One region of the Embleya sp. NPDC005971 genome, then DNA from elsewhere that is predicted to be linked to it. Evidence: riboswitches for the same ligand, from Rfam matches in the RefSeq annotation. Region 1 holds a riboswitch; each other region holds the start of a gene.
The links. A riboswitch is a leader RNA that binds a small molecule or an ion and turns the genes downstream of it on or off. The one in region 1 is predicted to bind cobalamin.
Positions count from the first base shown of each region.

Region 1 (7,104 bases):
CATCGTGGGGATGTCGAAGTTCGCGCTCTCGCGCGCGGTCGAGGGCCAGCGCGAGGTGATCGTCTTGGTCCGGGTGTAGAAGCGGATCGAGTCGGGCCCGTGCTGGTTGAGGTCGCCGAATCCGGATCGTTTCCAGCCACCGAAGGTGTGATAGGCCACCGGCACCGGGATGGGCACGTTGACGCCGACCATGCCGGTGTTCACCCGGCGGCCGAAGTCGCGGGCTGTGTCGCCGTCCCGGGTGAAGATGGCCACGCCGTTGCCGTACTCGTGCTCGCTCGGCAGCCGCAGCGCGTCCTCGTAGGAGGCCGCGCGGACCACGGACAACACCGGGCCGAAGATCTCCTCGCGGTACACCCGCATCGAGGTCGTCACGTGGTCGAACAGCGACGCGCCGACGAAGTAGCCGTCCTCGTGGCCGGGTACGCGCACGTCGCGGCCGTCCACGAGCAGCTTGGCGCCCTCGGCGACGCCGATGTCCAGGTAGCCGTGCACCCGATCGAGCGCGTCCCGGCCGACCAGCGGGCCGAAGTCGGCGTCCGGGTCGTGCGAGGGGCCCACGCGCAGCGTGGCGATCCGGGCGACGAGCTTTTCCACCAGCGCGTCGGCGGTCTCCGCGCCGACCGGAACTGCCACGGAGATGGCCATGCAGCGTTCCCCGGCGGAGCCGTAGCCGGCACCGATCAGCGCCTCGACGACCTGGTCGAGGTCCGCGTCCGGCATCACGATCAGGTGGTTCTTGGCGCCGCCGAAGCACTGGGCGCGCTTGCCGTTCGCGGTGGCGGAGGTGTAGACGTACTCGGCGATCGCGGTCGAGCCGACGAAGCCCAGGGCCTGTACGCGCGGGTCGGTCAGGAGTGTGTCGACGCTCTCCTTGCCGCCGTGGACCACGTTCAGCACGCCGGGCGGCAGGCCCGCCTCGACGAAGAGTTCGGCCAGGCGCAGTGGCACCGAGGGGTCGCGCTCCGAGGGCTTGAGCACGAACGCGTTGCCGCAGGCGATGGCCGGCGCGATCTTCCACAGCGGGATCATCGCCGGGAAGTTGAACGGGGTGATGCCGGCGACCACGCCGAGGGGTTGGCGCATCGAGTGCACATCGATGCCGGAGCCCGCGTTGTCGGTGAACTCGCCCTTGAGCAGGTGCGGGATGCCGGTGGCGAACTCCACGACCTCCAGGCCGCGTTGCAGGTCGCCGTGGGCGTCGGCGATGGTCTTGCCGTGCTCGGCCGACAGCAGCCGGGCCAGCGACTCGCGTTCGGGTTCGACCAGTTGCAGGAAGCGGGCCAGGACTCGGGCGCGCCGCTGCGGGTTCCAGGCGGCCCACGCGGGTTGGGCCTGCTCGGCGTCGGCGATGGCGGCCAGGGTGTCGGCGCGATCCGCGAGCGGAACGCGTGCCTGTACTCGACCGGTGTTGGGGTCGTACACGTCGCCGAACGCGCCGGATGCGCCGGGGACGTGCTTGCCGCCGATGAAATGGGAAAGTTCGCGGACCATGAACGACCTGTCTCTCGTCGGGTGCGATCCGGAGGTCGGGGCACGACCCGGGTGCGCAACGTCGGCGCGGGTGCGCGTGGTTGCCCGGTGCGGGTCGACGTCGAAGTGGTCAGGAAAACCTGGTGGGTTCGACGTTCGCAGGATCATCCGGGGCGAGGGCGCGGACCGGTGTCATGCGTGTTTGCTCCATCCTCGTGGACAACACGGATATACCCGCGGCCGGTATCCTGACTTCCGGATCGACGCACGATGCCCGCCTTCCCGGCCTTCGCCAGTGGCTTGGTGCTGCGGCAGCGCACTCCCCGGTCACAGTGGCGGGACCATGCCGGATTCACACCGACTTCCCTGCACCGCGGACCTTGTAGTTGAAGACGATATAGTCGGACGTCCTAGTAAGTCCAGTGCCGGCCGTGACCCGACGGCCGGCGTTCGAGGGCGAGTCCGGTGACGAGTTCCGAGGTGACCCGGATCCACACCTGATCCTCGCCGAGGCCGTCGAGGTCGGGCAGCAGACGATCCAGGTGGGCGACGACGTGCGGATCGCCGACCCGGGAGGCGTGTCCGGTCACGGTGCCCGTCCAGCCGGTGCGGGTGGCCCGGTCGACGTGGTCGGCCTGGAACGCGACCACCGCGTCGTGCGCGGCCTTCGCGAGCGAGGAGTCGAGCGGGGCCCGGAACACCACACACTCGCGATCGACGGCGAACGCCACCAGGTGCACGGCCGGCAGCGCGCCCTCGCTCACCACGACGCGTCCCAGTCGGGCGTCGGCCATCAACCGCAACGCCTCATGGCGACCGAGGGGACGTTTCAGCACGGCGTCTTCGCTCATTTCCAACCCTTTGGCCCGCCCCCGACCGGGGGCCGGTCCGGCCGCTTCCCCGGGCGATGGGTGCGGCGGCCGGGCCGACCTCGGCTGCGCACGAAGCAGGTACGGCCGGGCTCGACCGCGCTCTCCGTGCGGGCCGACCCGGTGGGTCGGCCGCACCTCCGACTCTGCTCCCGGTCCGTGCGGTCGAGCAGGGCCGTTGGGCCCGGTCGGGTTCGGCGAAGGTCCTCGGCCGGCTGGGGATCGGGGAGCAGCGGTCCCCGCGGGACGTCGAGGTCGCAGGGCGTGCGCTTCGGGGGAGTGCGCCCTGCCGGTGCTTCCGTGCTCCGTCCGATGCGCGCGTCGGCGGCCGAGCGGCCGGGCACGGATGCACACGCGACACCGGGCGCCCCGCCCGCCGCCGCCCCCGGGCCCACCCACTTGATCCACCCGTCCGGCCGCCGTGCGGCTGCCGGACGCCTGCCAGGAATACGAGGAAACGATGACCGACCTCGAATCGCCGCGCGTGCGCTGCAGCGCGGCCCCCGGCGGCCGCCCCGGCCGCCGGCCGAAGCGTGGACACGGCGTTCCCGCGGGGGATTTACGCACGCCCGCGACCTACGACCCCGAATACCGGATCTGGATGGTCGCCCACCTGGCCCGCCTACTGGACCGAGGCCCCGACCCGGTACTGCTGAGCCTGGGCCGCGGCACCGGGCCCGTCGAAGCCGAACTGGCGCGCGCCGGGCACCGGGTGCTCGCCGTGGACGTGCCACCGGAGGCCGTCGACCCGGCCCGCCGCCAAGGCGTCGACGTCGTGCGTGCGGACGTCCCGGACCGGACGTTGCCGAGCGGTGCCCGGATCGTCGTCTACGCCGACGGCCTCGGCTGCCGGCCGAACCACCCGACCCGGGGCCTGCGTTCGATCCTGGAACGGGTCCGCGCCTGGTCGCCGGCCGGCACCGGCGGCCTGGTGGTGGCCGACGACCCGCCCCGGGCCGGCCGGGCCCTCGGGAAGGTCCCCGGCCTGTCCTGGCTCGCCGCCCTCGCGCTGGCCGACGAAGCCGAACTGGTCGGCTTCCGGGACGTGACCGCCGCCACGATCGGCTACCTGCACCCCCGGACCGGCCCGCGCGAGCGCGCGATCGTCACGGCCCACCACTGAACACCGCCCGGCGCGCACCATCGACACCGCAACACCGGCCCGGGGCTACCGCGACAGCGCCGCCCGATAGGGCCGGAAGAACGCGCGCAGCTCCTCCGCGTACAGCTCGGGCTCCTCGAACGCCGCGAAGTGCCCGCCGCGCGGGGGCTCGGTCACTCGCACGACGTTCGTCATGCGCTCCAGCCAGGCCCGCGGCGGGCGCACGACGTCACCGGCGAAGAGCGAGAATCCGGAGGGTACTTCCACCCGCCGGGCGTGCTGCGCGAGCGGGATCGCGGCGTTCGCCCGGTACATGCGCATCGACGAGCCGATCGTCTCGGTGAACCAGTACAGGGAGAGGTTCGTGAGGATCTCGTCCTTGGTGAAGGACCGCTCCACCTCGCCGGCGCAGTCGCTCCACCCCCGGAGCTTCTCGACGATCCACGCGGCGAGCCCGGCCGGCGAGTCGTTGAGTCCGACGGCGGCGGTCTGCGGCTTGGTGCGGTGCATCGCGGCGTAGGCGCCCTCGGTGCCGCCCCAGGCGATCGCCTCGTCGAGCCAGGCGCGTTCCTCGGGCGCCAGGTCCGCCGGGTCGCCGGTGAACACGGGCAGGCCCGCGTCCGTACGGTGGACGGCCACGACCCGGTCGGGGTGGTCGAGCGCGAGGTAGCGGCTCACGTGGCTGCCCAGGTCGCCGCCGGCCGCGCCGAAGCGCGGATAGCCCAGGATGTCCATGAGTTCGGCCCACAGGCCGGCGACGGCGATCGTGTCGAGTGCCGCGCCGGTGGGGCGGTCGGAGTATCCGAAGCCCGGCATGTCCGGCACCACCACGTCGAACGCGTCGGCGGGGTCGGCGCCGTGCGCGCCGGGATCGGTGAGGAGCGGGATCACCTTCGTGTAGCGCCAGAACGAGTCCGGCCAGCCGTGGCCGAGCACCAACGGCAACACCGGCCCGGTCGGCGCGACCGCCCGGGCGTGCACGAAGTGGGTCCGAAGACCGCCGAGCGGCACCCGGAAGCGGGGCAACCGGGCGAGTGCCGCCTCCTGCGCGGGCCAGTCGAAGCCGTCCGCCCAGTAGGCGAGGAGCTCGCGCAGGTAGTCGAGATCGGTCCCGAGCGCCCACCCGGCCTCCTCGGGCGTATCCGGCAGGCGCGTCGCGCGCAACCGCGACCGCAGGTCCTCCGACGCCGCGGGCGCGGTCTGCGAGACGAAAGGCTCGGGGCGAGGCAGGGCATCCGACATGGAACGCATGCTAACCGGGCCCGGAGCGTGAACACGCCCACCGGTGGCGCAACATCGGCCGCGCCGCCGGTGGGCCGGGTATGTCTGGGGGCCCACGCTCTCGAACGAAACGGACCCCACGTGCGCATCCGACTGTCGCGTCCGCCCCGGATCCCGAAACAACGTCCGCGCCGCACCGGGCCGGCCCGGCGCCGGGCCCGACTCGCCGCGGTGACGGCGGCGACGCTGCTGAGCCTGACGGCCGCCGCCCCGGCGCCGGGCACCTCGATCCCGACGCGATCGCCCGCTTTCGCCGACGTCGCGCAACCGGCGCCGCCCTTCGCCGAGACCCTGACCCCCGAACTGGTCGCCCTGATGCAGCGACTGCGCGTCCCCGGCGCGATCGTCTCCATCCGCACCCCCGAATGGGGCACCTGGACCACGACCCTGGGCACCGGCAACCTGGCCGACGGGACCCCCATCCGCACCGCGGACCACATGCGGGTCGGCAGTATCACGAAGACCTTCACCGGGACGATCATCCTGCAACTCGTCCAGGCGGGACGGTTGTCCCTGGAGGACCCGGTGGCCGCCTTCCGGCCGGACGTACCCGACGGGCAACACATCACCATCCGGCAACTGCTGCAAATGACCAGCGGTCTGTACAACTACAGCGAGGATCCCGGCTTCAACCGCACGCTCGACGAGCACCCGCAAACCGTGTGGACCCCGGAGGAACTGCTGGCGATCGCGTTCGCGCATCCCGCGTACTTCCCGCCCGGGGGCGGGTTCCACTACTCCAACACCAACACGATCCTGCTCGGACTGATCGCCGAGCAGCTCACCGGGCAGCCGCTCGCCGAGCTGTTCCGCCAACGCGTGTTCGAGCCGCTCGGCATGTCCGAGAGCAGCCTGGCGAACGACTCCGGGCTCCCGCTCCCACACGCGCACGGCTACGAGTTCATCGGCAACGTGGCGAGCCTGACCGCGCCGGTGCTCACCGGCAAGGACGCGGCCTGGGCGGACTGGTCGGCCGGCAACCCCAAGGACGTCACCGACGCGAACCCCTCGTGGGCCTGGTCGGCCGGCGCCGCGGTATCCACCCTCGACGACCTGCTGCGCTGGGCCCCGGCCCTGGCCACCGGCGCCCTGCTCGACGCGGAGCTGCAGCGCGAGCGGTTGACCTTCGTGCCCACCTCCGACCGACCCGGCGCGCCCGGCTACGGGCTCGCGATCGCGAACTTCGGCGGATTCCTGGGCCATGACGGCCAGTTGCCCGGCTACAACAGCTTCGTGGGGTACAACCCGCAGTCCTGCGCGACGGTCGTGGTCCTGGTCAACCTCAACCAGTCGCCGGACGGCAACGCGCCGGCCGACGAACTCACCAAACTCGTCTTCTCGAAGGTCTTCCCGGGCACGGCCACCTAGCCTCGCGCCCCCGGTGACTCGGGGGCGAAGGCGGAACCGGGTGCGGGCGCGCAGGCCCGCACCCGCGATCCGTGCGCGCGGAACCGCCCGGTTACCCGGGGTGGACGTCCAACGCGTGCTCACCCGTGCGGAGTTCGCCGTCCGCGCCGAGCAGCGCGGCGCGCGTGTCCGGTGCCGATGCCCGCCAGGTGGGGCGCAGCCCGAGCAGGAAGGCGTGTCGGTACGCGGAGGCGATCGCCGCCGCTCCCGCATCGTCCAGCACCTGCGTGTCCATCAGGTCGAACGTCACCGCGACGACGTCGTCGCTCAACGCGTTGATGCGCGCCACCAGGTCCTTGCGCAGGCGATGCGCGACGGACGCGTCCACGATCCTCGGTACCACCACCCGCGCACGGCCCTGCTCCACCAGACACTCACAGTCCCAGGTGTCGGTCACTGTCTCCCCCATCCCCATCCCACGTCGAAGAACACGCCCGCAGGGGCGGGCCGTTCCGCTTCATCGAGTCCACCGCACGCCGGGAGTCCGCGCACGGTCCGATACGCAAACGAGACAAAAACGAGGGAATCACCGGACCCGGCGACAGCCGGCCGCCCCGGCCCCGGCGCCTGCACCTCCGGTGGACGCCGAAGCGTAGCCGGAGGCGGATCACACCGCCATGCGAATCGGCCGGCAATTGTGCTGCGGGCATGTGAAATCGGCCTCGGTGCAGGCCCGTCGCCCGGTTGCCGTTCGACGCCGGTGTCACCCCGCGTGGTCCGCCGGCCACTCGTCGCCGCCCTCCCAGGCGACCCGGTCCCGGTCGGCCGGATCGAGGCCGAGCCGCGCGGCGAGGTCGTCCAGTTCCCGGCGGGTGTGCAGTTGTCGGTAGGTGCCGTCGGCGAGCATCACCAGCCGGTACGAATCACCCGGGCGATACGCCTCGACGACGAGGTCGAAGCGGCCGTGCGCCTTGTCGCTCATGCCTTCCACGGTCGCGCACCCCGGTTCGTTCGGCCACCGCCGCCGGCCCC
Region 1 covers NZ_JBEXUX010000071.1:16,489-23,592, forward strand. Annotated here, with positions in the region: gene ABZ374_RS39790 (CoA-acylating methylmalonate-semialdehyde dehydrogenase) at 1-1,494, opposite strand, end outside; cobalamin riboswitch at 1,694-1,864, opposite strand; gene ABZ374_RS39795 (pyridoxamine 5'-phosphate oxidase family protein) at 1,884-2,324, opposite strand; gene ABZ374_RS39800 (hypothetical protein) at 2,803-3,465, shown strand; gene ABZ374_RS39805 (epoxide hydrolase family protein) at 3,511-4,686, opposite strand; gene ABZ374_RS39810 (serine hydrolase domain-containing protein) at 4,807-6,093, shown strand; gene ABZ374_RS39815 (hypothetical protein) at 6,185-6,541, opposite strand; gene ABZ374_RS39820 (hypothetical protein) at 6,836-7,054, opposite strand.

Region 2 (7,104 bases), on a different contig from region 1:
GGAGGCGTTCCTGCCCGCCGACGAGGCCACCGCCGCGGTCCTGCGCCGCCGGGCGACGGCACGCCCTTGAGCGGATCCGCCGGCACGGCCGCCCGCACACGACGAGAGCGCCGTGCCGGCCCGTTTCCGGGACGACAGGCGCTCTCGTCGTGTGCGGTGCCGCAGGCTCAGAAGTCCTCGTCGAAAGACACCGATCCGGTGACCGCGACCTGGTACGCGGAGACCCGCCGCTCGAAGAAGTTGGACAACTCCTGCACGTCCTGGAGCTCCATGAAGCCGAACGGGTTCGCCGAGCCGTAGACCGGGGCCATGCCCAATTGGGCCAGCCGGCGGTCGGCCACGTGCTCCAGGTAGGAGCGCATGTCCGCGACCGTCATCCCGGACACGCCGCCCTGGAGCAGATCCTCGGCGAACGCCGTCTCCGCCTCGACCGCCTCGGCCAGCATGCGCCGGACGTCCTCGGCGAGTTCGTCGTCGAACAGGTCCGGCTCCTCGGCCCGCACCGTCTCCACGACGGAGAAGGCGAAGTCCATGTGCGCGGACTCGTCGCGGAAGACCCAGTTGGTGCCCGAGGCGAGACCGTTGAGCAGCCCGCGCGAGCGCAGGAAGTAGACGTAGGCGAAGGCGCCGTAGAAGAACAGGCCCTCGATGCACGCCGCGAAGCAGATCAGGTTGAGCAGGAACTGCCGCCGGTCCTCCCGCGATTCGAGCCGGTCCAGGCCCATCGCCGAGTCGATCCAGCGGAAGCAGAACTCCGCCTTGCGCCGGATCGAGGGAATGTGCTCGACCGCGGCGAACGCCTGCTCGCGCTCCTCGTGGTCGGGCATGTAGGTGTCCAGCAGGGTCAGGTAGAACTGCACATGGACGGCCTCTTCGAAGAGTTGCCGCGACAGGTACAACCGGCCCTCGGGCGAGTTGATGTGCCGGTACAGGTTCAGCACCAGGTTGTTCGCCACGATCGTGTCACCGGTCGCGAAGAACGCGACCAGGCGCTGCACGAGGTGGCGTTCGGCCGGGCTGAGCTTGTCCAGGTCGGCGAGGTCGCTGTGCAGGTCGACCTCTTCGACCGTCCAGGTGTTGCGGATCGCCGCGCGGTACTTCTCGTAGAAGTCCGGATACTGCATCGGACGCAGCGTGAGGTTCATTCCGGGATCGAGCAGGCTCACGTGCACGCCTCACAGGCTTCGGGGTTCTCCAGCGAGCAGGCGATGACCTCGAGGTCCGAGATCTCCTCGACCGGTGCGGCCGCCGCCTGGGCCGGCACGGTCGCCTGCTGGATCCGCGTCGCGGGGCGCGAACGCAGGTAGTACGTGGTCTTCAGGCCGGTCGACCACGCGTAGCGATACATCGAGGACAGCTTGCCGATGGTCGGGTCGGCCATGAACAGGTTCAGCGACTGCGACTGGTCGATGTACGGCGAACGAGCCGCCGCCAGGTCGATCAGCGCGCGCTGCGGAAGCTCCCACGCGGTGCGGTACAACTCGCGCACGTCGGCCGGGAGTTCGGCGATGCCCTGGACCGAGCCCTCGGCACGCTTGATCCGGTCGCGGACCTGCGGGGTCCACAGGCCGCGGGCCTTGAGCTCGCGCACCAGGTAGGCGTTGATCTGGAGGAACTCGCCGGACAACGTCTCGCGCTTGAACAGGTTCGACACCTGCGGCTCGATGCACTCGTAGGCGCCCGCGATCGAGGCGATCGTCGCGGTCGGCGCGATCGCCACCAGCAGCGAGTTGCGCAACCCGTGCTCGGCCACCCGGGTGCGCAGCGCGTCCCAGCGCTTGGTCTGCGTGGGGTACACGCCCTCCCACAGGTCCGGCTGGAGCCGACCGCGCGCGGCGTGCGTCTCGGCGTAGGCCGGGTGCGGGCCGTGCACCTCGGCGAGCGCCGAGGAGGTCTCCAGCGCGGTGAGGTAGATCTCCTCGGAGATCAGCGTGGACAACTCGCGCGCCTCGGCCGAGTCGAACGGCAGGCCGAGCGTGAAGAACACGTCCTGCAGGCCCATCAGACCCAGACCCACCGGACGCCAGCGCGGGTTGGACGCGGCGGCCTGCTCGGTCGGGTAGTAGTTGATGTCGATCACGCGGTCCAGGAAGACCACCGCGGTGCGGACCGTCGCGCGCAGCTTGTCCCAGTCCATGCCCTCCCCGGCGACCACGTGCGCGCCGAGGTTGACCGAGCCGAGGTTGCACACGGCCGTCTCGCCGTCGCTGGTGACCTCCAGGATCTCGGTGCACAGGTTGGACAGGTGCACCACGTTGCCCGGCTCCGCGGCCTGGTTGCAGGTGCGGTTGGCGGCGTCCTTGAAGGTCATCCAGCCGTTGCCGGTCTGCGCGAGCGTGCGCATCATCCGGGCGTACAGGTCGCGGGCGGGCAACTGCCGGACGAACCGGCCGTCCCGCTCGGCGGCTTCGTAGACCTTGTCGAACTCGGCGCCCCACAGGTCCGGCAGTTCGGGCAGCTCGTTCGGGTCGAACAGCGACCAGACGCCGTCCTCCTCGACCCGGCGCATGAACAGGTCCGGCACCCAGTTGGCCAGGTTGAGGTTGTGCGCGCGGCGCGCGTCCTCGCCGGTGTTCTCGCGCAGTTCGAGGAACTCCAGGATGTCCGGGTGCCAGGTCTCCAGGTAGACGCAGGCCGCGCCCTTGCGCCGGCCGCCCTGGTTGACCGCGGCCACCGACGAGTCGAGCGTCTTGAGCCACGGCACGATGCCGTTGGAGTGCCCGTTGGTGCCCCGGATCAGCGAGCCGCGCGAACGCACCCGCGACCAGGCCACACCGATGCCGCCGGCGAACTTCGACAGCCGGGCGATCCGCCCGTACATCTCGTAGATCGACTCCAGCTCGTCCTTGGGCGAGTCGAGCAGGTAGCACGAGGACATCTGGGTGTGCACCGTGCCGGAGTTGAACAACGTCGGCGAACTGGGCAGGTAGGCCAGCGAGGACATCAGCCGGTAGAAGCCGATCGCCTCGCCGGGCTCCTGGGCCAGGCCGCATGCGACGCGCAGCAGGAAGTGTTGCGGTGTCTCGACCACCTTGCGCGAGACCGGGTGGCGCAGCAGGTAGCGGTCGTACACGGTGCGCAGGCCGAAGTACTCGAACCGGCGGTCGCCCTCGACGTCCACGGCGGCGTCCAACTCGGCGGCGTGCCGGGCGACGAACGCCGCGGTCTCCGCGCCGATGATGCCCTCCCGGCGGCCCAGCGCGATGCCGGCGCTGAACGAACCGGCGCCGGCCTCGAACGCCTCGTCGGCGATCCGGCCGGCGAGCAGGCGCGCGGCGAGCCGCGAGTAGCCGGGCTCCTCGGCGATCAGTTCGGCGGCGGTACGCACCGCCAGGTCCGCGGCGGCGGCCCGGTCCGCGCCCTCGTTCAGACCCGCGACGACCCGGCGGACGACCCGATCCGGATCGACCTCCGGCAGATCGCGCGCCTGGGTGCGCACCAGGGTCGCGAGTTGCTCCTCGGGGCTTTCGTCGATCCGCATCCGGGTCGTGCCCACGCTGTCCACAACGGTCACGTGCTCTCTCCTCGCGAGCTCGTACGTACAGTGACCCCGCGCCCGAGGGCACGGGCAGCCGGCAGGTATTCGGACTCGCGGGCATGCCGGGGCACCACCGGGCACGACGTGCTCGGCGGACCGCGGAGTTCCCCATGGTCGTCGGGCCCCGAATGCCTCTCGGCGTTCGGCGCTCCAGGACGACGTTCGTTCCCGCTCACCGTTGCGGGGCAGTCCCGGCTTCGCACCGGGTTCCCTCTTGCCTCGCCGTTCCGCTGAACTCGGAACGGCGAACCAGCTACGTCGCAGAGCATATATGTAGTGGCGGGGTGGTCGTCGCACCCCCAGGTGTTGTGTCGTGTCGCGATTCTCGACGTACCACGGACCGCCGCCGGGGCGGCGGTGGGGTGGTTCGCCCCGGGACGCGTGGGACGCGCGGTGCGCGGATCAGGGGCGACCGGTGCGCGGCCCGGGCCGGGCCGGGCGCGCGTGCCGGGCCGGTCGGTCGTGCGGTCGGTCCACCGGTCGCGGCACCTCCCGACCCGAGTCGCGCCACTCGGCGACCAACGCCTCGTAAACGGGGGTCTCGAACGTCTCGGTGGGCCACGGCCCGAACGGGGCTCGCAGGATCTTCATGCCGACCCAACCGTGCAAGACGGCGTGAAGTAACCACCAACCGGGTGATGCCACTCGGTCGGTTGACGTGTCGACTCGGATACAGGTCGTCGAAACGGACCCGACCCGCCCGTCACGCGGGCGGCGCGCCGCCCGGTCCGGGTGGGGCCGCCGAATCCGGGCCCGGGTCCGGATCGCTCGCCACCCGCAGTTCGGCGAACGCCTCGGCCAGCGCCGCCGCCGTCCAGTGCGCGTTCAGGCCGCTGGGATTGGGCAACACCCAGATCCCGGTGTCGCCGATCGTCTCGGGCTGCCGGCCGACCACCGCCTTGGGCCGGCCGAAGCCGGTCCGGTACGCACCGATGCCCAGCACCGCCAGCCAGGCCGGTCGGTACGCGTGCACCCGGGCGGTGAGCGCCGCGCCGCCCGCCCGGTACTCGTCCTTGGTCAACTCGTCCGCGCGGGCGGTGGTGCGGGCCACCACGTTGGTGATGCCGAGGCCGAGTGCGAGCAACCGCTGCTGCTCGGTCGGCGCGAGCAGCCGGGGCGTGAACCCGCTCGCGTACAGCGCGGGCCAGAACCGGTTTCCGGGTCGGGCGAAGTGCCGGTCGGTGGCCCCGGACCACAGGCCCGGGTTGATCCCGCAGAACAACACCCGAAGGTTGGGCCCGATCACGTCCGGGATGCTCCGGCCGTGTGCGGCGGCCATCTCGGCGGCGGTGGGATTGCGGCCCGGCGGGATCGGCAGCACGAGCGGCCGCTCGGGAGCCGGCTCGGGTTCCGGCCCGCTCACGGCGCGTCCGCGATCATCGAGGTGCCCACCGACCGGAAGCCGAGCCGGCCGTACATCCGGGCCACGTCCTCGTCGCCCGCGGACAGGAACACCGTCTCGCTCCCGTCGTCGAGCGCGTGCCCGGCCAGCTCCCAGGTCACCGCCGCCGCGAGGCCGCCGCGTCGGGCCGCGGGGAGGGTGGCCACGCCGACGATCTCGGTGGTGTCGTACAGATGCTGGTAGCTGCCCACGCACAACGGTCCGGTCGGGCCGTACGCGGCGTACATCACCGTCTCGCCGGAGCGCAGCCGCTCGTTGAGGTAGGACAGCAGGTCCGGGTCCTGGCCCAGGGCGGCGGTGTCCCGCTCGGTCGGACCGTCGGTGCCGGACGCGGTGCCCGGATTCGCGAAGCCGACCGCCGCGACGCTGTGCACGATCGCCAGATCGGTCGCGTCCGCCCGGATCCGACGCACCGTCACCAGGTCCGGCAGGAACGGTCGTTCGGCGGGGCGTTCGGCGGGATCGAGCACCATCAGCGGGTGCTCGTGCACATGCAACTCGGCCTCGATCGCGGCCGCGCGCAGCGCGGGGGTGGTCTCGTCGACCCATTCGAACGACTCGGGCACTTTCAACTCTCTCTGTCGTGCCCGCACCGCGCGTACATCCGCGGCGGTGGGCTCGACGGAGCCGCCGAGCGTGGGACGTGCGTACCGGGGCCAGCCCTGGCCATCCCGGACGAACAGGGTCAGTCCGCCGAATGTCTCCGCGTGAGCGGCCCGACGTGCGACCGCGTCGTAGAACGTCTCCAGATGTGCGCGCACCTCGGCGGCGGACTTCGGCATGCGGGCCAGTGTGACACGAACACCCTTTTCGCTACCGGCGGAGGCCGCGCCGGCGACGGAACGAGCGGCCGCGCCCGCGGGCGGTAATCCCGTTGGCCCGCTCGATCCCGCGGCACACAATGGCGGGCATGGCCATTTCGCTGCATCACATCGTGATCGACGCACACGACCTGCCCGGCCTCGCCCGCTTCTGGGCCGACGTGCTGGGGTGGGAGATCCTGTCGGAGCGCGAGCGCGAGGTGGTCGTCGGGACCGAGCCGGGCGCGCCGATCGGCATCTGTTTCATGCCGGTGACCGAGGTCAAGGCGGTCAAGAACCGGCTGCACCTGGACCTGACCCCGGGCGCCGGACCCGGCGAGCGGGAGGCGGAGATCGAGCGGGTCCTCGCCCTCGGCGCCCGCCGCGTGGACGTCGGCCAGACCGGCGACGAGTCGTGGACGGTACTGGCCGACCCCGAGGGCAACGAATTCTGTGTCGTGCGAGCCAAACGCACCCTGATCGGATGAGCGTCGCCGCGCTCGATCACGGAGACCCGGGGCGCCCGCCCGTGAACCCGGGCCGCGCGCACGAAAATCCGGGGTGAACGCACCGGACTCGCCGACGAGCGCGGCACGTTCGCCCCGGATCGTCGGATCAGCCGGTGTTGTCGGGCGAGTTGCTCGGCGGGTTGCCCGGGCCCTGCCCGCTGCCGCCGCGCCGACGGCCGAGCCGGTCGCGCACGAGCCGACGGCCCTGCTCGACCTGACGCGGATTGCGGCGGATGTAACCCTGGATCTTCTTGAGCGTCTTCGACAGCGAACTCATGTCGTGGTCCCTCCCTGAAGCCCGGACAGACGGGCCGCGGCGTCCCCGAGGGCGCCGATATCAGCTTTTTGCCCCGGTCCGGCACGGATACGCGGTCGGCGCTCGCGCAATCGGCCCGATCCCGGCCGCCGCCGGCCCGGTAGCCTGCGGACATGCCGCACGTGATATCGGTGAACCTGGCCCGGCCGCGCCCCAACCCGACCGGGTCCGGGGTCGAAACGACCGGGATCGACAAACGACCCGTCGACCACGCGGTCTCCGTGCGCCCGCCCGGACCCGGAGCCGAGGAACCGGGCAGCGGCCTGGTCGGCGACCGGGTATTCGACCGACAACACCACGGCGGACACGATCAGGCCGTCTACGCCTATGGCCGCGAGAACCTCGACATGTGGGCCGGCGAGCTCGGGCGCGAACTGGGCAACGGCAGCTTCGGCGAGAACCTCACCACCTCCGGCCTGGACCTGGAGGCCGCGCTGATCGGTGAGCGCTGGCGAGTGGGCGCCGCCGGACCGCTGTTGGAGGTGTCCGCCCCGCGCATCCCGTGTGCGACCTTCGCGCTGTGGCTGGACGAGCGGCGC
Region 2 covers NZ_JBEXUX010000064.1:14,740-21,843, forward strand. Annotated here, with positions in the region: gene ABZ374_RS38155 (helix-turn-helix transcriptional regulator) at 1-70, shown strand, start outside; gene ABZ374_RS38160 (ribonucleotide-diphosphate reductase subunit beta) at 168-1,145, opposite strand; gene ABZ374_RS38165 (ribonucleoside-diphosphate reductase subunit alpha) at 1,163-3,481, opposite strand; cobalamin riboswitch at 3,557-3,807, opposite strand; gene ABZ374_RS38170 (hypothetical protein) at 3,941-4,129, opposite strand; gene mug (G/U mismatch-specific DNA glycosylase) at 4,242-4,817, opposite strand; gene ABZ374_RS38180 (GNAT family N-acetyltransferase) at 4,898-5,722, opposite strand; gene ABZ374_RS38185 (VOC family protein) at 5,851-6,228, shown strand; gene ABZ374_RS38190 (hypothetical protein) at 6,356-6,526, opposite strand; gene ABZ374_RS38195 (MOSC domain-containing protein) at 6,679-7,104, shown strand, end outside.
Region 2: it holds a riboswitch for cobalamin, as region 1 does, so the genes downstream of both, ABZ374_RS38165 (ribonucleoside-diphosphate reductase subunit alpha) here and ABZ374_RS39790 (CoA-acylating methylmalonate-semialdehyde dehydrogenase) in region 1, are expected to answer to the same signal.

Region 3 (7,104 bases), on a different contig from region 1:
GCCGCCGACCGCGAAGCCGACCTCGTCCAGGACCAACCGCGCGGCGGAGCCGCTCATCGTGCCCCCGCTTCCCGGCGCGCGTCCCGGCGCAACAACCAGACGAAGAACGGCCCGCCGACCAGCGAAGTCACGATGCCCACCGGCAACTCCTGGGGAGCGAGCACCGTACGCGCCACCAGATCCGCGCAGATCGCGAACACCGCACCCAACAGCGCGGCGACCGGCAACGCCCGCCGGTGATCGGCCCCGACCAGCAGCCGCACCACGTGCGGCAACATCAGGCCGACGAAGCCGATCACCCCGCTGACCGCCACCACGACCCCGGTGAGCACCGCCGCGAGCAGGAACATCCCCTGCCGGAACCGCTGGACGTCCAGGCCCAGTGCGGCGGCGCTCTCCTCGCCGGCCAGCAGCAGGTTGAGGTTGCGCGCCTGGAGCAGCAGTACGACCAGGCCGATCGCGAGCGCGAGGGCCGGTACCAGCAGCAGCGTCCAGCGGGCCGAGCCGAACCCGCCCAGCGTCCAGAACAGCACCTGGGCGGCGAGTTGCGGATCCGGCGAGGTCAGGACGAGCAGGCTGGTCAGCGAGGACAACACGGCGCTGACCGCGACCCCGGCCAGGACCAGCCGCACGGCGGTGACCCGGCCCCCGGAGCGGGCCACCGAGAACACCACGAGCAGGGTGATCAGCCCGCCGGCGAACGCGGCCGCGTTGAGGGTGAGCGCGCCGAGCGACAGGCCGCCGACCGAGGCCACGCCCCAGCGCATCACCAGCACCGCGCCGGTGGCCGCGCCGGAGGAGACACCGAGCACGTCCGGCCCGGCCAGCGGGTTGCGCACGATCGCCTGGATCACCATGCCCACCACCGCCAGCGTCGCGCCGACGACGGCCGCGAGCAGCACCCTGGGCAGCCGGGTGTCGGCGATGATCAGGTCGTGGGCGCGGCTCCAGGACGGTTGCACCCACGCGTCCCCGCCGATGCGATGCGCGAGGATGCGCCAGGTCTCCGACCACGGCACCGGCACCGAGCCCACCAGCAACCCGGCCGTCGCCGCCGCGAACAGCGCCACGAGCAGCACGCCGACCACCAGCGACAGCCGTACCCGGCCGCCCGGCACGTCGGCCGGCGGGCCCCGGTCCGGCGGCGGCGCCGCGCCCTCCCCACGGAGCACCGCGATCCGGGCCGCCGTCGGGTCCCGATCGATCGTCATGACCGGTCGGGGTGGAGCTGCTTCGCGAGTTCCTCGACCGCGTCCACCGAGCGCGGCCCCGGCTGGGCGACGGACAGCGAGATCACCGGGAAGGCGTTCGCCAGCAGCGCGGGTACGTCGGCGAGCACCGGAGTGGCCCTGAGCGTGGTGATCTTGGCCTCCGCCGACGGCGTCACGTAGTCGTAGATCAGCACCACGTCCGGTTTGCGTTCGGCGACCTGCTCCCAGGAGACCTTGGTCCAGCGCTCGTTCAGGTCGGCGAACACGTTGCGGCCGCCGGCGCGGGTGATGATCTCGTTGAGCATCGAGTTGCCGCCGGTGGTCTGCGCCGCGTCGGCGCCGGAGTTGTACACGAAGACCTTGACCGGTGCGGCGCCCGCGAGCCGCGCGGTGACCGCGTCCAGCCGCCCGCGCAGTGCGGCGACGGAGCCTTCGGCGCGCTCGGACACGCCGAAGATGCCGCCGATGGAGCGCAGTTCGCCGTAGAGCTGTTCGAAGGTGACCGGTGCCTTGGCGCAGCCCTCGGGATTGAGGTGGGTCTTGATGTTCAGTTCGCCGAGTCGGGCGCGGGTGTGGCCGGACGACTCGGAGAAGCCGTCGGGGTAGCCCGAGTAGACGAAGTCGGGCGTGGCTTCGAGCAGTTTCTCCAGCGAGGGTTGCGCGTCGGCGAGCACCGGGATGCGCCCGTACGCCTCCCGGTATCTGTCGCCGATGGTGCGGCCCTTGAGGTACGCGGTGCCCACCATCTTGTCGGCCAGGCCCAGTTCGAGCATCAGCTCGGTGGCGTTGGAGGTGAGCGTGGCGGCGCGCTGCGGCGGCCGGTCGTAGGTCGTGCTCACACCGCAGTTGTCGGTGTCGGTGTACGGCTTGTACGCGGTGGGTGCGGGGGCGCTCGCCTTCTTGTCCTGCACCGCCCCGCCGCACGCGGTTGCGAACAGTGCGAGCGCGGCGACCGCCGCGGCCCACGAGTGTCGGCTGCGGCCCATCGGTGTCCGCGTTCGTATCGGCGTCGGCATCGTCGAAGCTCTCCCTTGCGAGTCCTCGTCGGGGGAACTCGGGAGGGAGGGAGCGCGGCGGCGGACACCGCTCGGCGCCGTCGTCCGACGGACCCGCCCGCGAGGTCCCGGAAGTCCGCGTGCGCGAGGCGAACGCGGGCGACGGCAGGTCTTCGGACTCGTGGGCGGGTTCCGCGGGCCACGGGTGCGTGGCCGGGTCGTCCTACCGGTCGCCGCTTCCCGGATCCCGTTTCACCGGGCCCAGTGCTGATGGCGACTTTCGTTCCCACTTACCGCTGCGGGGCAGTTCCGGATTCGCACCGGATTCCCTCTTGCGACACCCGGAATCGGTCGAAGCCGGGTGAACCGTTCGCAAGGGCAGCCTAACCATGGGCGCCGCGGCGGCCGAGCGAGGGTGCTTTTTCGGCTGCCGCTCGGGCGACTTCGGCTGCCGCCCGGCGACTTCGGCCGCTACTGGGCGACCAGGATCTCCAACCCGGCGTCGCGCAGCGCGTCGAGCGTGTCCCGGTCGGCCGGGCCGCTGGTGATCAGCAGGTCGATGTCCGCCAGCGGGCACACCTCGGCGAGTTCGATCCGGCCCAGCTTCGAGCCGTCGGCGACCACGACCCGACGCCCGGCGGCCCGCAACATCGCCCGCTTGGCCTCGGCCTCGGGCAGGTTCACGTTGGTGATGCCACCCGTGGGGTGCACGCCGTTGCAGCCGAGGAAGACCGTGTCCGCGTGGATGCGCTCCAGGATGTGGTCACCGAGCGGATTGATCAGCGAGTGCTGCAACGGACGCAGCGTGCCGCCGGTGACCACGACGGAGAACCGGGGGATGGCCCGCTCCAGCTCCAGCGCGATGGTCAGTCCGTTGGTGAACACCACGAGGTCGCGCAGGTCGCCGCGGTCCACCAGGGCGCGGGCCACGAACGTGGTGGTGGTGCCCACGTCCAGGACCACGCTCTCGGACGGCGACACCAGCGCCGCGGCGGCCCGCCCGATCAGCGTCTTCGCGGGCGACGCCGAGGTCAGCGCCTCCTCGAAGGACGGCTCGACCCGGGGATCGCGGCCGGTGAACATCGCACCGCCGCGGACCCGGCGCAACCGGCCCTGGCGCTCCAACACCTCCAGGTCGGCCCGGACCGTCACCCGCGAGATGCCGAACGCCTCGGCCAGGTCGGTGACCTTGGCGAAGCCGCGGTCCGCGATCGTCGCGGCCATCCGGGCGCGGCGGCCCTCGGCGGGCAGACCGTCGGTGTCGTCGTCAGGCATGGGCAGCATCTTGCGGACACCTTCCGAAACTTGTCAAACCGCAGCCGGGGCCGCCGATATGACGACGCGATTCGACGGGATTGGCAGGCATCTCGGGGTCTCAGGACTTTCCCAGAGTCTTCTCATCGCTTTCTCATTGACAAGTTTTGGAAAGCTTCGCAAAATTGGAGACATGAAGAAGACTCAGGCCGTCATGGCCGACGGTCGCGAGATCGTCTACTACGACACGCGGGACGACGCGGTCCGCACCGCCGTCGACCCGCGAGATCTCGCGCCCGTGGTGAGCGGGTCCGAGATGCGCTACGACCGACTGCTCGACGAATGGGTCGTGGTCGCCTCGCATCGGCAGACCCGGACCCACCTGCCCGCTGCCGACGCGTGCCCGCTGTGCCCGTCCACGCCCGAGCGGGCCACCGAGGTCGCCGAGGCCGACTACGAGGTGGTCGTCTTCGAGAACCGCTTCCCGTCGATGTCCGGCTCGTCGGTGTCCGGGCCCGGCGCGGTCGACCGGCCCGAACCCGGCTGGGACCGCGACCCGTTCCCGCGCCGGCCGTCCGGCGGACGGTGCGAGGTGGTGTGCTTCACCCCCGAACACGACGCGTCCTTCAAGGACCTCACCCCCGAGCGCGCGCGCCTGGTGCTGGACGCCTGGACCGATCGCACCGCCGAGTTGTCCGCGCTGCCCGGCGTCGAGCAGGTGTACTGCTTCGAGAACCGCGGTCGGGAGATCGGCGTCACACTGCCGCACTCGCACGGGCAGATCTACGCCTACCCGTTCGTCACGCCGCGCACGGCCACCATGGTCGCGAGCACGGCCGCACACCGGCACCGCACCGGCCGCAACCTGTTCGAGGACGTGCTCGCCGCGGAGCGGGCGGACGGGTCGCGGATCGTGGCCGAGGGCGAGCACTGGACCGCGTTCGTGCCCGCCGCCGCGCGGTGGCCGTACGAGGTGCACCTGTATCCGAACCGCCGGGTGCCGGACCTGCTCGCGCTGGAGGAGGCCGCGCGCGCCGAGTTCGGGCCGATGTACCTGGATCTGCTCGGCCGCTTCGATCGGCTCTTCGACGGCGAGCCCGCGCCGTACATCGCCGCCTGGCAGCAGGCGCCGGTGCGCTCGGGCCGGATCGACTTCGCGCTCCACCTGGAGCTTTTCTCGATTCGCCGGGCACCGGGCAAGCTGAAGTACCTTGCCGGGAGCGAATCCGGGATGGGTGTGTTCATCAGCGACGTACCGCCGGAGACCGCGGCGGCACGACTGCGGGAGGTCGGCGAATGAAGCTCATGGTCACCGGCGGCGCGGGCTACGTGGGCAGCGTGGTCGCCGCCCATCTGGTCGCGGCCGGACACGACGTGGTGGTGCTCGACGACCTGTCCACCGGGCATCGGGACGCGGTCCCGGACAAGGCCGCCTTCGTCGAGGGCCGGGTCCAGGACGCCGCGCGGTATCTGGACGCGTCGTTCGACGCGGTCCTGCACTTCGCCGCGTCCTCCCTGGTCGGCGAGTCGGTCACGGAGCCGGCCAAGTACTGGCACAACAACGTCGGCGGCTCGCTCGCGCTGCTGGACGCGCTGCGCACGCACGGCGTCGGCCGCTTCGTGTTCTCCTCCACCGCGGCCGTCTACGGCGCCCCCGAGGTCTCGCCGATCACCGAGGACGCGCCGTGCGCGCCGACGAACCCGTACGGCGCCTCGAAGCTGACCGTCGACCGGCTGATCACCTCGTACTGCGACGCGTACGGCCTGCGGGCGGTGAGCCTGCGCTACTTCAACGTCGCGGGCGCGTACGGCCGGTACGGCGAGCGGCACGCGACCGAGACCCACCTGATCCCGCTGGCCCTCCAGGTGCCCAACGGCACCCGCGGCTCGGTCGCGCTCTACGGCACCGACTACCCGACGCCCGACGGGACGTGTGTGCGCGACTACATCCACGTCGCCGACCTGGCCGACGCGCACCTGCTCGCGCTCGCCGCGACCGGTGCGGGCGGCGCGGCCACCGGGCACCTGATCTGCAACCTCGGCAACGGGACCGGCTTCTCGGTCCGCGACGTGGTGGACGCGGTCCGCACGGTGACCGGCTGCGCGGTGCCCGCGCACGAGGCGCCGCGCCGGGCGGGCGATCCGCCGGTGCTGGTGGCCGCCGCCGACCGGGCGCGCGACCTGCTCGGCTGGCGTCCCACCCGGACGTCGCTGGAGGACATCGTGGCGGACGCGTGGACGTTCCTGCGGGACGGCGAGGCGGGAGGATGAGCGAGTTTCGCGTCGAGGGCGTCTGGGCGGCGCCGGGCCGGGTCAACGTGATCGGTGAACACACCGACTACAACAACGGGTTCGTGCTGCCGATCGCGATCCCGCAGACCGCGCGGGCGGCCGTCGGGCGGCGTACGGACGGCCGGCTGCGGCTGGCCTCCGGGCACGCCGGGAGCGAATCGGTCGACCTGGCCGTCGCCGACCTGGCGCCCGGCGCGCTGACCGGGTGGTCCGCGTACCCGGCGGGCGTGTTGTGGGCGCTGCGCGCGGCGGGGCACGAGATCGGCGGTGCCGACATCAGGATCGACAGCGACGTGCCGGTGGGCGCGGGGCTGTCCTCGTCGGCGGCGCTGTCCTGCGCGGTTGCGCTGGCGCTCGACGATCTGTACGAACTGGGCTTGGATCGCCTTGAGTTGGCCCGGATCGCGCAGCGCGTCGAGACCGACTTCGTGGGTGTTCCGGTGGGCATGCTGGACCAGATGGCCTCGCTCGGCTGCGTCGCGGGCCACGCGTTCTTCCTGGACTGCCGCGATCTGACCGGCCGTCAGGTCCCGTTCGACTGCGCGAGCGTGGGGCTGCGGCTGCTGGTGATCGACACCCGGGCCAAGCACGCGCTCGTGGACGGCGGGTACGCGGAGCGCCGGGCCTCGTGCGAGGAGGCGGCGCGACTGCTCGGGGTGCCGTCGCTGCGCGAGCCGGCCGACCCGGACGCGGCCCTGGCGGCGCTGCCGGACGGGCCGTTGCGCCGGCGGGCGCGGCACGTGTTCACCGAGAACGCGCGGGTGTTGCGGGTGGTCGAGGCGCTGGCGGCCGGCGACGTCCGGGCGATCGGGCCCGAGCTGACCGCGTCGCACGTGTCGATGCGGGACGACTACACGATCTCCTGCCCCGAACTGGACGCCGCCGTGGACACCGCGCTGGCCGCAGGTGCCCTGGGCGCCCGGCTGGTCGGCGGCGGGTTCGGCGGCTCGGCCATCGCACTGGTCGACGCGGACCGCTGCACGGCGGTCGAGGAGGCGGTCGCGAAGACCTTCGCGGCCCGCGGCTTCACCGCCCCGCGGTTCTTCCAGGCGGTGCCGTCGGCGGGCGCGCGCCGGGACTCCTGACCGACTCCGAACCGGCTTCTCCCTCGGGCGATCACGCGACCGGCGTGGTCGCCCGAGCCGTTCCACCGGCATCGGGCGAGCCCGCTCGTTCACGTCCCGGGAGCCGTCTGTTTCCGGCCAGAACCCCGTGCGCCGCAAACACTGCGAAAGGGTGCATTGCCGACCCGTGTCGACCCCCTGTGTGGGGCCTCGGTCACCGCTCGCGCAAGCCCGGTGACGGTCCGGCACGAACGTCTGGCCGGCGTCGTGCACCGGGTCGGGCCGGAC
Region 3 covers NZ_JBEXUX010000001.1:14,108-21,211, forward strand. Annotated here, with positions in the region: gene ABZ374_RS00080 (ABC transporter ATP-binding protein) at 1-57, opposite strand, end outside; gene ABZ374_RS00085 (iron ABC transporter permease) at 54-1,211, opposite strand; gene ABZ374_RS00090 (ABC transporter substrate-binding protein) at 1,208-2,197, opposite strand; cobalamin riboswitch at 2,353-2,592, opposite strand; gene ABZ374_RS00095 (DeoR/GlpR family DNA-binding transcription regulator) at 2,678-3,481, opposite strand; gene galT (galactose-1-phosphate uridylyltransferase) at 3,654-4,760, shown strand; gene galE (UDP-glucose 4-epimerase GalE) at 4,766-5,731, shown strand; gene galK (galactokinase) at 5,728-6,837, shown strand.
Region 3: it holds a riboswitch for cobalamin, as region 1 does, so the genes downstream of both, ABZ374_RS00090 (ABC transporter substrate-binding protein) here and ABZ374_RS39790 (CoA-acylating methylmalonate-semialdehyde dehydrogenase) in region 1, are expected to answer to the same signal.

Region 4 (7,104 bases), on a different contig from region 1:
ACTCCGACGTCTGGCATGTGCGCGGCAGTGGCGCCGACGCGGTGCTCAAACTCGCGACGCCGGACGGTACGGCGTCCGCCAATCCGCGCTACTGGGCCCGTGAGGTCGAGGCGTACGAGAGCGGCTTCGCGCCCACCGTGTACGCCGCCTTCGGGCTGACCGCGCCCCGGGCGTTGCGGGCCGACCGGCGACCGGACGGGTCGGTGGCGCTGTGGCTCGACTACGTGCGAGGGCGGTCCGGGACCACGTGGGACCTGCCCCGATGGATCGATTTCGCCCGCCGACTCGGCGCCGCGCAGGCCGCGCCGCGCCCGGACGCGCCACTCTGGTTGTTCGAACCCCCGTCCCCGGTCGGACCGCTGGCGGAACGCGCCGCCGAACTGCCGTACGTACCGTGCCACCTGGATCTGCGTCCGGTGAATCTGATCGCGCGGGAGGAGGACTTCGTGCTGTTGGACTGGTCGCATGTGGGCTACGGGCTGCCGGGCGAGGACCTGACCGGGTTGATCCTGGCCCACGCGGCCGAGCCGGAGTCGGCCTCGGAGCTCAATGCCGCGTTGCCGGCCGAGTACGCGCGGGGCGCGGGGCGGTCGGAGGCGGACGTACGGGTCGCGATCGCCGCGACGGCGCCCGCGAGGTACGGGCCCGGCGCGGACGAGGCGACCCGACGGGTGTTGCGGATGTGGACGCGGGAGGCGTCGGCCGGCTGAGCGCCCGGGAGCCGGGTGCCGGCGGGTCGTCGCGCCCTCGTCCCTATCGGCGCGACCTGCGGAGCGCCCAGATCAGGACCAGGACGGTCGTCGCCGCAGCGATGGCGGCGGGGATCGGACGGCTGCGGACCTCCGCCGCGCCGGCCAGGCTCGCGTGCCGGAGCGGGTCGGGGGTGTGGTCGAAGAGCTGGTTGCCGGCCGCGTGGCCGACCTCGACGGTGCGGTCCTTGGCGTGGCCGACCCGGTTTCCCGCCACCTCGCGGGCCCGGGCGGCGCCGTGGCCGGCGGCTTCCTTGACCTGCTCGGCGCGGTGGCCGGCGGCCTCTTTGACCTGTTCGGCACGGTGGCCGGCGGCTTCCTTGGCCTGTTCGGCCCGGTGACCGGCGGCCTCCTTGACCTGCTCGGCCCGGCGCTCGACGGCCTCCTTGGCCTGTTCGGCGCGATGTCCGGCGGTCTCCTTGGCCTGTTCGGCGCGGTGCACGGCGGCCTCCTTGGCCTGCGCGGTCCTGTGTCGGGTGGTCTCCTTGGCCTGGTCGGCCCGGTCGCGGACCGCGTCCTCGGCCGACTCGGCCCGGTCGGCCACGGCGGCCGCGATCCGTTGCGCCCGGCGCCGGGTGCGCGGCGCGGCGCGGTCGATCCGCTCGGCCGCCTCGCCGACCTTGCGGTGGATCGCCTCGGGCGGCTCGGCCTGGGTCAACTCCTCCACGGCGTGGTCCACTTGCTCCTGTTTGTGGCCGGGTGTGCGCTCCTGCCGGGGAAGCTCGGACGGCACGCGGGGTTCGACGACGGAATCGGCGGGCGGTGGCACGGTCGGGTCGACGGCAATCTCGTCGGGCTCGCGCGACGCGGACCTGCCGCCGGGCTCTCGGCCTGGGGTACTCATCGGTGCGTACTCCTCTTCACGGTCTCGATGTCCTCGCGTCATCGCCGAGGACCGCGCGCCCTACGTCTGCCCGGCGAGCGGCCGGTCATTCGTCCTCGGCGGCCCTTCGACGGCCGGGGCCGTCTCCCCGATCCTGCCGGGGGCGCAGACCCGGCAGGACCGAGGACACGGTCCCGGCGTTCGGTGCGTCGATGCCGGAATCGGTGTCTCCGGGACGAGGCTAGGAAAGTCCGCGCCGCAGATCCGGGAATGTCACCCGGATGCGCGGCGGCGTGTCCGATGGATCACCCGCTCGGCCGGATCCGGAGCGCGTCCCGGGGGCCGAGCGGGCGATCGTACGCGGTCAGTGTGCGCCGTCACGCCCGCGCGCCGACGACCCGATCCGGACCCGGGTCGGTTGCGGCGGCTTGTCGTGGAAGACGCAGTCGCCGCACGTACCGCCGCCGGGAATCCGGTAGTACAGGCAGCACGTGGTGCGCCGGAACGCGCCCAGGGCGCCGTGCAGCCCACTCCCTCGCAGCAGGCCCGTGGCCAACAGACCGTCGGCGAACGACCGGGTCGTCGTCACGAGTTCCGGCTCGTCCGGCGCCGGGTGCCGGTGCAGCACCCGGGCCGCACCGACCAGCGCCGACGCGGCGTTGCCGGCCAGCAGGCGCTCCGCGATCGGCACCACCGCCCGAGTGGCCCGGGCCAGCGGCACCAGGTGCGCGGTCATCACCGCGGCGTACACCCGGTCGATCCCGGCCCGGTCCGCGAGCACCGGCGTCGGGATCGGATCCGGCGCCCACAGTTCGATCGCACCGCTCGCCGGGAAGCGCCAGTGCGTCCGGACCGGGTCCAGGTCCGGCACGACCCGACCGAGCACCGCCGCGCCGAGCGCCACCGACCACAACCGCGAGGCCACGCCCAGGTACAGGATCGACGCGGCGACCCGCGGCTCGTCGGTGCGCAACCGGCCCCGCACGTACTCCACCCGGGCCGCCCACGCGTCGGGCGCGGCGCGGTCGTACAACTCGACCAACGGCCGAAAGCCCGCGCCGTCGGCAATCGCTCCGGTCCGCAGCACGAAGTAGGGCCCCACCTCGGCGACTCGGGCCATCGCGTCGCCGACCTCGGGCCGTGCCGCCGAACCGCTCAGCGGTTGTCGCCCGGACGCCACAGCAGATCACCCGCGCCACCCGCGTCGGCCCGTCGGGCGAGCACGAACAGCAGGTCGGACAGCCGGTTGAGGTAGCGCGCGGTGAGCGGGTTCACCGTCGCGGACCCACCCGCCGCCGGTTCGTCCGCCTCGATCAGCGCCCAGGTCGAACGTTCGGCGCGCCGGGCCGCGGTGCGGGCCACGTGCAGCAGGGCCGCGGCGGGGCTGCCGCCGGGCAGGACGAACGAGCGCAGCGTGGGGAGTTCCGCGTTGAACGCGTCGCAGTGCTCCTCCAGCCGGGCCACGTCGGCCTCGGTGATCCGCAGCCGGGTGTCGCCTTCGGCGATCGGCGCGCACAGGTCCGCGCCGACGTCGAACAGGTCGTGTTGCAGTTGGGCCAACACCGCACGGGTCTGCGGCTCCGGGTCGCCGAGCGCGAGCACGACCCCGATCGCCGCGTTGGTCTCGTCCGTGTCGGCGTAGGCCGCCAACCTCGGATCGGTCTTGCGCGTCCGGGAGTTGTCGCCCAGCGCGGTGGTACCGGCATCGCCGGTACGGGTGTAGATCCGGCTCAGTACCAAGGACATGGCGCAGCACCGGCCTCTCTCGGGGAAATCCGCCCCGGTTGGTGAGGTGGCGACGACGTGAGTCTCCTGGCTCTCGGCTCTTCGCTCCTCCCGGCCTTCCCACCCCGTCGCGGGGTCGTGGCCGGTGTGGGAGTCGCTCCCCGATCACAGTGGCGGGACCGCGTCGGATTCACACCGACTTCCTCGTACCGCCGTCGCATAGCGCCTCCCACCATGACACGCGCGCCGGGCCGGGTCCACTGTCGGGCCCGGTCGGTCCACGCTTGTGGGTGAAGCTCGCCGCCGCTCCGCGTGCCGCGTCGCGAACCGGTGGGCACTGCGCACAGGATCGGGGTTCGAGAGCGGCTCCCTCGGCCGGCATCGGATCCGGCGGGCGCCGGCCGACCCATCCCAGATCCGGCCGTGTCCGGACCAGAGTGCCGGAGGATTGTGTGGCCACGGTTTCCGGAACACCCGAACCGGCCGTCCGGATGCGTCGAGTCGGTGTGGTGCTCGTGTGGTGCGCGGTGTTGTTCGGTGTGGGCGCCGGGTGCCCCGCCGTTGCCGTGGTGCCCATCCCGTCGCTGCCGCCCGTGGTCGCCGGCCCGGCCGGCGACTCCGCTCCGGGCTCGCGTGTCGACCGGGTACGGCCGAACGGCGGGTTCGGAGCGCCGATGCCGGCCGCGCCGCGGGCCGTCACGGATCGGGTCGGCACTCGCGCCGGGCAGTCGGTGGACGTCCCGGTGCTGGCCGGCGACACCGGTGAGGGGCTGGCCCTGGTGTCGCACACCAATCCCGAGCACGGTCTGGTCCTCGACGTCGAGGGCGCTCCGGACGAGGGCACGACGGAGGCCGTGTTGCGCTACACGCCGGGGCCGGGCTTCGCCGGGCGCGACGGCTTCCATTACACGATCGTCGACCGGCTCGGCCGCCAGGCCACCGCGACCGTGCGGATCGACGTGGCGGCCGATCCGGGAGCGGCGGAACGGGCGGTCGAGCCGAGGACGGGCCGGCTCGGCGTGCCTCGCGGCGTCGACGAACTGCGGGCGCCGGCGGCCGTGACGCGGCAGGGCGGGCACGATTCGGGCGGCGGGCTGTTGCTGTCGGCCTTCCTGGGCTCGGCGTTGCTCGGCGCGGGCATCCTGGGTTGGGTGGCGCACCGTCGGCCGGGGCGGCGGCAGGTGCGCTGAACGGGGTGATCGGCGGGCCGATCGCCGGGCCGGTCACCGAACCGATCACCGAAGCGATCGGGAAGCGACCGGAAAGCAGTCGGGACGCGATCACCGGGCCGTTCGCCGCGCTCGGCGCACCCGGTCAGGGCTTTCGGGCCTCCCGGGCCTCCCCGGCCTCGCGGGTCAACCGGTAGAGCCCGTACAGCACTTCGGCGATGCCGACGATCAGCAGCACGACGCCGATCTTCCCGAGCGCGATCACGGGTGTGTCGACGTCGTCCGCGAACAGCTTCAGGGCCGCGCCCACCAGCGCGCTCGCCAGGCTGGCCGTCAACGAACCGCGTGCCTTCGTCATGTTCTTCCCTCCTCCACTCGACCTGCGGACATGCCCACGAGGCTAGGTCCGGGGCCGGGGCCGGCACGCCCTCCGCGAGGACGACCCGGCGTACACACTTCGGCCCAGGCGGGGCCCGATTTCCGGCCCGCGAGCGGCTTCGGCGGACCCGGCCCGCCGGGGGCGCAGGTGGGGCCGGCCCCACCCTCGGACGGTGGCCGACCCCATGGGCAGGGGCGATTCGCGCTCCTAGCGTTGGACCCGGTGCCGTACACGGGGTGGCGGCCGGATCGGCGGGAGAATCGACGTGGGCGGGCAACCGACACACGAGTGGTACACGGCGCCGGCCGAGTGGGAGGGCGCCGGCCCGCCGGCCGTCCGGCTCGACGCGGTGCGCAAGGTCCACGGCCGGGGCTCCGCGTCGGTGGCCGCCCTCGACGGGGTCGACATCACGTTCGGGCAGGGCTCGTTCACCGCCGTGATGGGCCCGTCCGGCTCCGGCAAGAGCACCTTCCTGCACTGCGCGGCCGGTCTGGACCGACCCACGTCGGGCACGGTCACGGTGGCCGGCCAGGACCTCGCCGAGTTGAACGAGAACGCGCTGACCAAGCTCCGCCGGGAACGCATCGGCTTCGTCTTCCAGGCGTTCAACCTGCTGCCCACGCTCACTGTGGAACAGAACATCACGCTGCCGATGCGGTTCGCGGGCAAACGCGCCGACCGCCGGCGTGTCGCCGAGGTGATCGCGCACGTGGGCCTTACCGACCGGGCCCGACACCGACCGCACGAGTTGTCCGGCGGCCAGCAGCAGCGGGTCGCGATCGCTCGCGCGCTCGTCGTGAGGCCCGCCGTGCTGTTCGCGGACGAGCCGACCGGTGCGCTGGACACCCGGACCGCGGCCGAGGTGCTCGGCCTGCTCCGGGAATCCGTACGGATCGACGGCCAAACCGTCGTGATGGTCACGCACGACCCGGTCGCCGCCTCCTATGCCGACCACGTGGTCTTCCTGGCCGACGGCCGGATCGCGGACCGGGTGAGCGCGCCGACGGCGGACACCATCGCCGAGCGGATGACCCACCTGGGCGCGTTCGCGGACGCGCCGGGGCCGGGCCGACCCGGGCCGATCGGCAGGGTCCGCTGATGTGGGGGCTCGCCCTGCGCACGCTGCGCTTTCGGGCCGGTGGCTTCGTGGCCACCTTCATCGCGCTGTGCTTCGGCGCGACCGTGGTGATGGCCTGTGGCGGGCTGCTCGAAACCGGGGTCCGCAACAACGCGCCGCCGCAACGCCTGGCGCAGGCTTCGCTGTTGGTGATCGGCGATCCCACCTTCACCGGTCCGCGCGACGGTTCCGGCGACCGCGAGCGGGACTTCGCACTGGCCGAGCGCACCCCGTTGCCCGTGGGGCTCGTGGCTCGGGTGCGGGCGTTGGAGGGGGTGCGGGCGGCGGTCGGCGAACAGACCTTCGAGGCCGCGCTGATCGGCCCCGCCGGCAACCACGGGGCGCAGGGCCACGCGTGGGATTCCGCAGCCCTGACGCCGTACCTGCTCGCGCAGGGCGCCGCGCCGGTCGGGGCCGACGAGGTGGTGCTGGACAGTACGCTCGCGCGCCGCGCCGGGGTGGCCGTGGGCGATCGGGTCGAGATCGCCGCGCACGGCGGCGCGAGCGCGTACCGGGTCAGCGGCATCGCCCGGGCCGCGCGTACCGTCTCGCAGGCCGGCGTGTTCTTCGCGGCGGCGCAGGCGGACCGGCTCGCGACGCCCGCCGGCACCGTCGCCGACATCGCGATCGTGGCCGCCCCGGGTAGCGATCTCGGCGCGCTGCGCAAGCGGGTCGCCGGGGCACTGCACGACCATCACGTCCGGATCCTGGCCGGTGACGATCGCGGCGCGGTCGAGCACCCCGAGATCCTGGCGAACAAGTCGGACCTGATCTCCCTCGCCGGCGTCTTCGGCGGCCTGGCGGTCTCGGTCGCGGTGTTCGTGGTGGCCGGCACCATCGGGCTGTCCGTGCAGCAGCGCCGGCGCGAGTTCGCGCTGATGCGCGCGATCGGCGCCACGCCCCGCCAGTTGCGCCGGATGTTGCTCGGCGAGACGTTCCTGGTGACCGTCCTGGCGGCGGGCGTGGCCTGGTTCACCGGGCCGGCGGCCGGCCGGGTGCTCTTCGACCGGCTGGTCGCCTCGGACATGGTCGCCGAGACCGTGGAGTTCGAGCAGGGCTGGATCCCGGCGGTGGCCGCGGCGGGCGCGGTGCTGCTGACCGCGCTGGTCGGCGGCTTCGTCGGCGCGCGGCGCGCGGTGACC
Region 4 covers NZ_JBEXUX010000022.1:9,269-16,372, reverse strand. Annotated here, with positions in the region: gene ABZ374_RS20535 (phosphotransferase) at 1-710, shown strand, start outside; gene ABZ374_RS20530 (hypothetical protein) at 754-1,593, opposite strand; gene ABZ374_RS20525 ((2Fe-2S)-binding protein) at 1,937-2,752, opposite strand; gene ABZ374_RS20520 (cob(I)yrinic acid a,c-diamide adenosyltransferase) at 2,728-3,318, opposite strand; cobalamin riboswitch at 3,378-3,505, opposite strand; gene ABZ374_RS20515 (Ig-like domain-containing protein) at 3,750-4,487, shown strand; gene ABZ374_RS20510 (DUF5708 family protein) at 4,612-4,824, opposite strand; gene ABZ374_RS20505 (ABC transporter ATP-binding protein) at 5,195-5,944, shown strand; gene ABZ374_RS20500 (ABC transporter permease) at 5,944-7,104, shown strand, end outside.
Region 4: it holds a riboswitch for cobalamin, as region 1 does, so the genes downstream of both, ABZ374_RS20520 (cob(I)yrinic acid a,c-diamide adenosyltransferase) here and ABZ374_RS39790 (CoA-acylating methylmalonate-semialdehyde dehydrogenase) in region 1, are expected to answer to the same signal.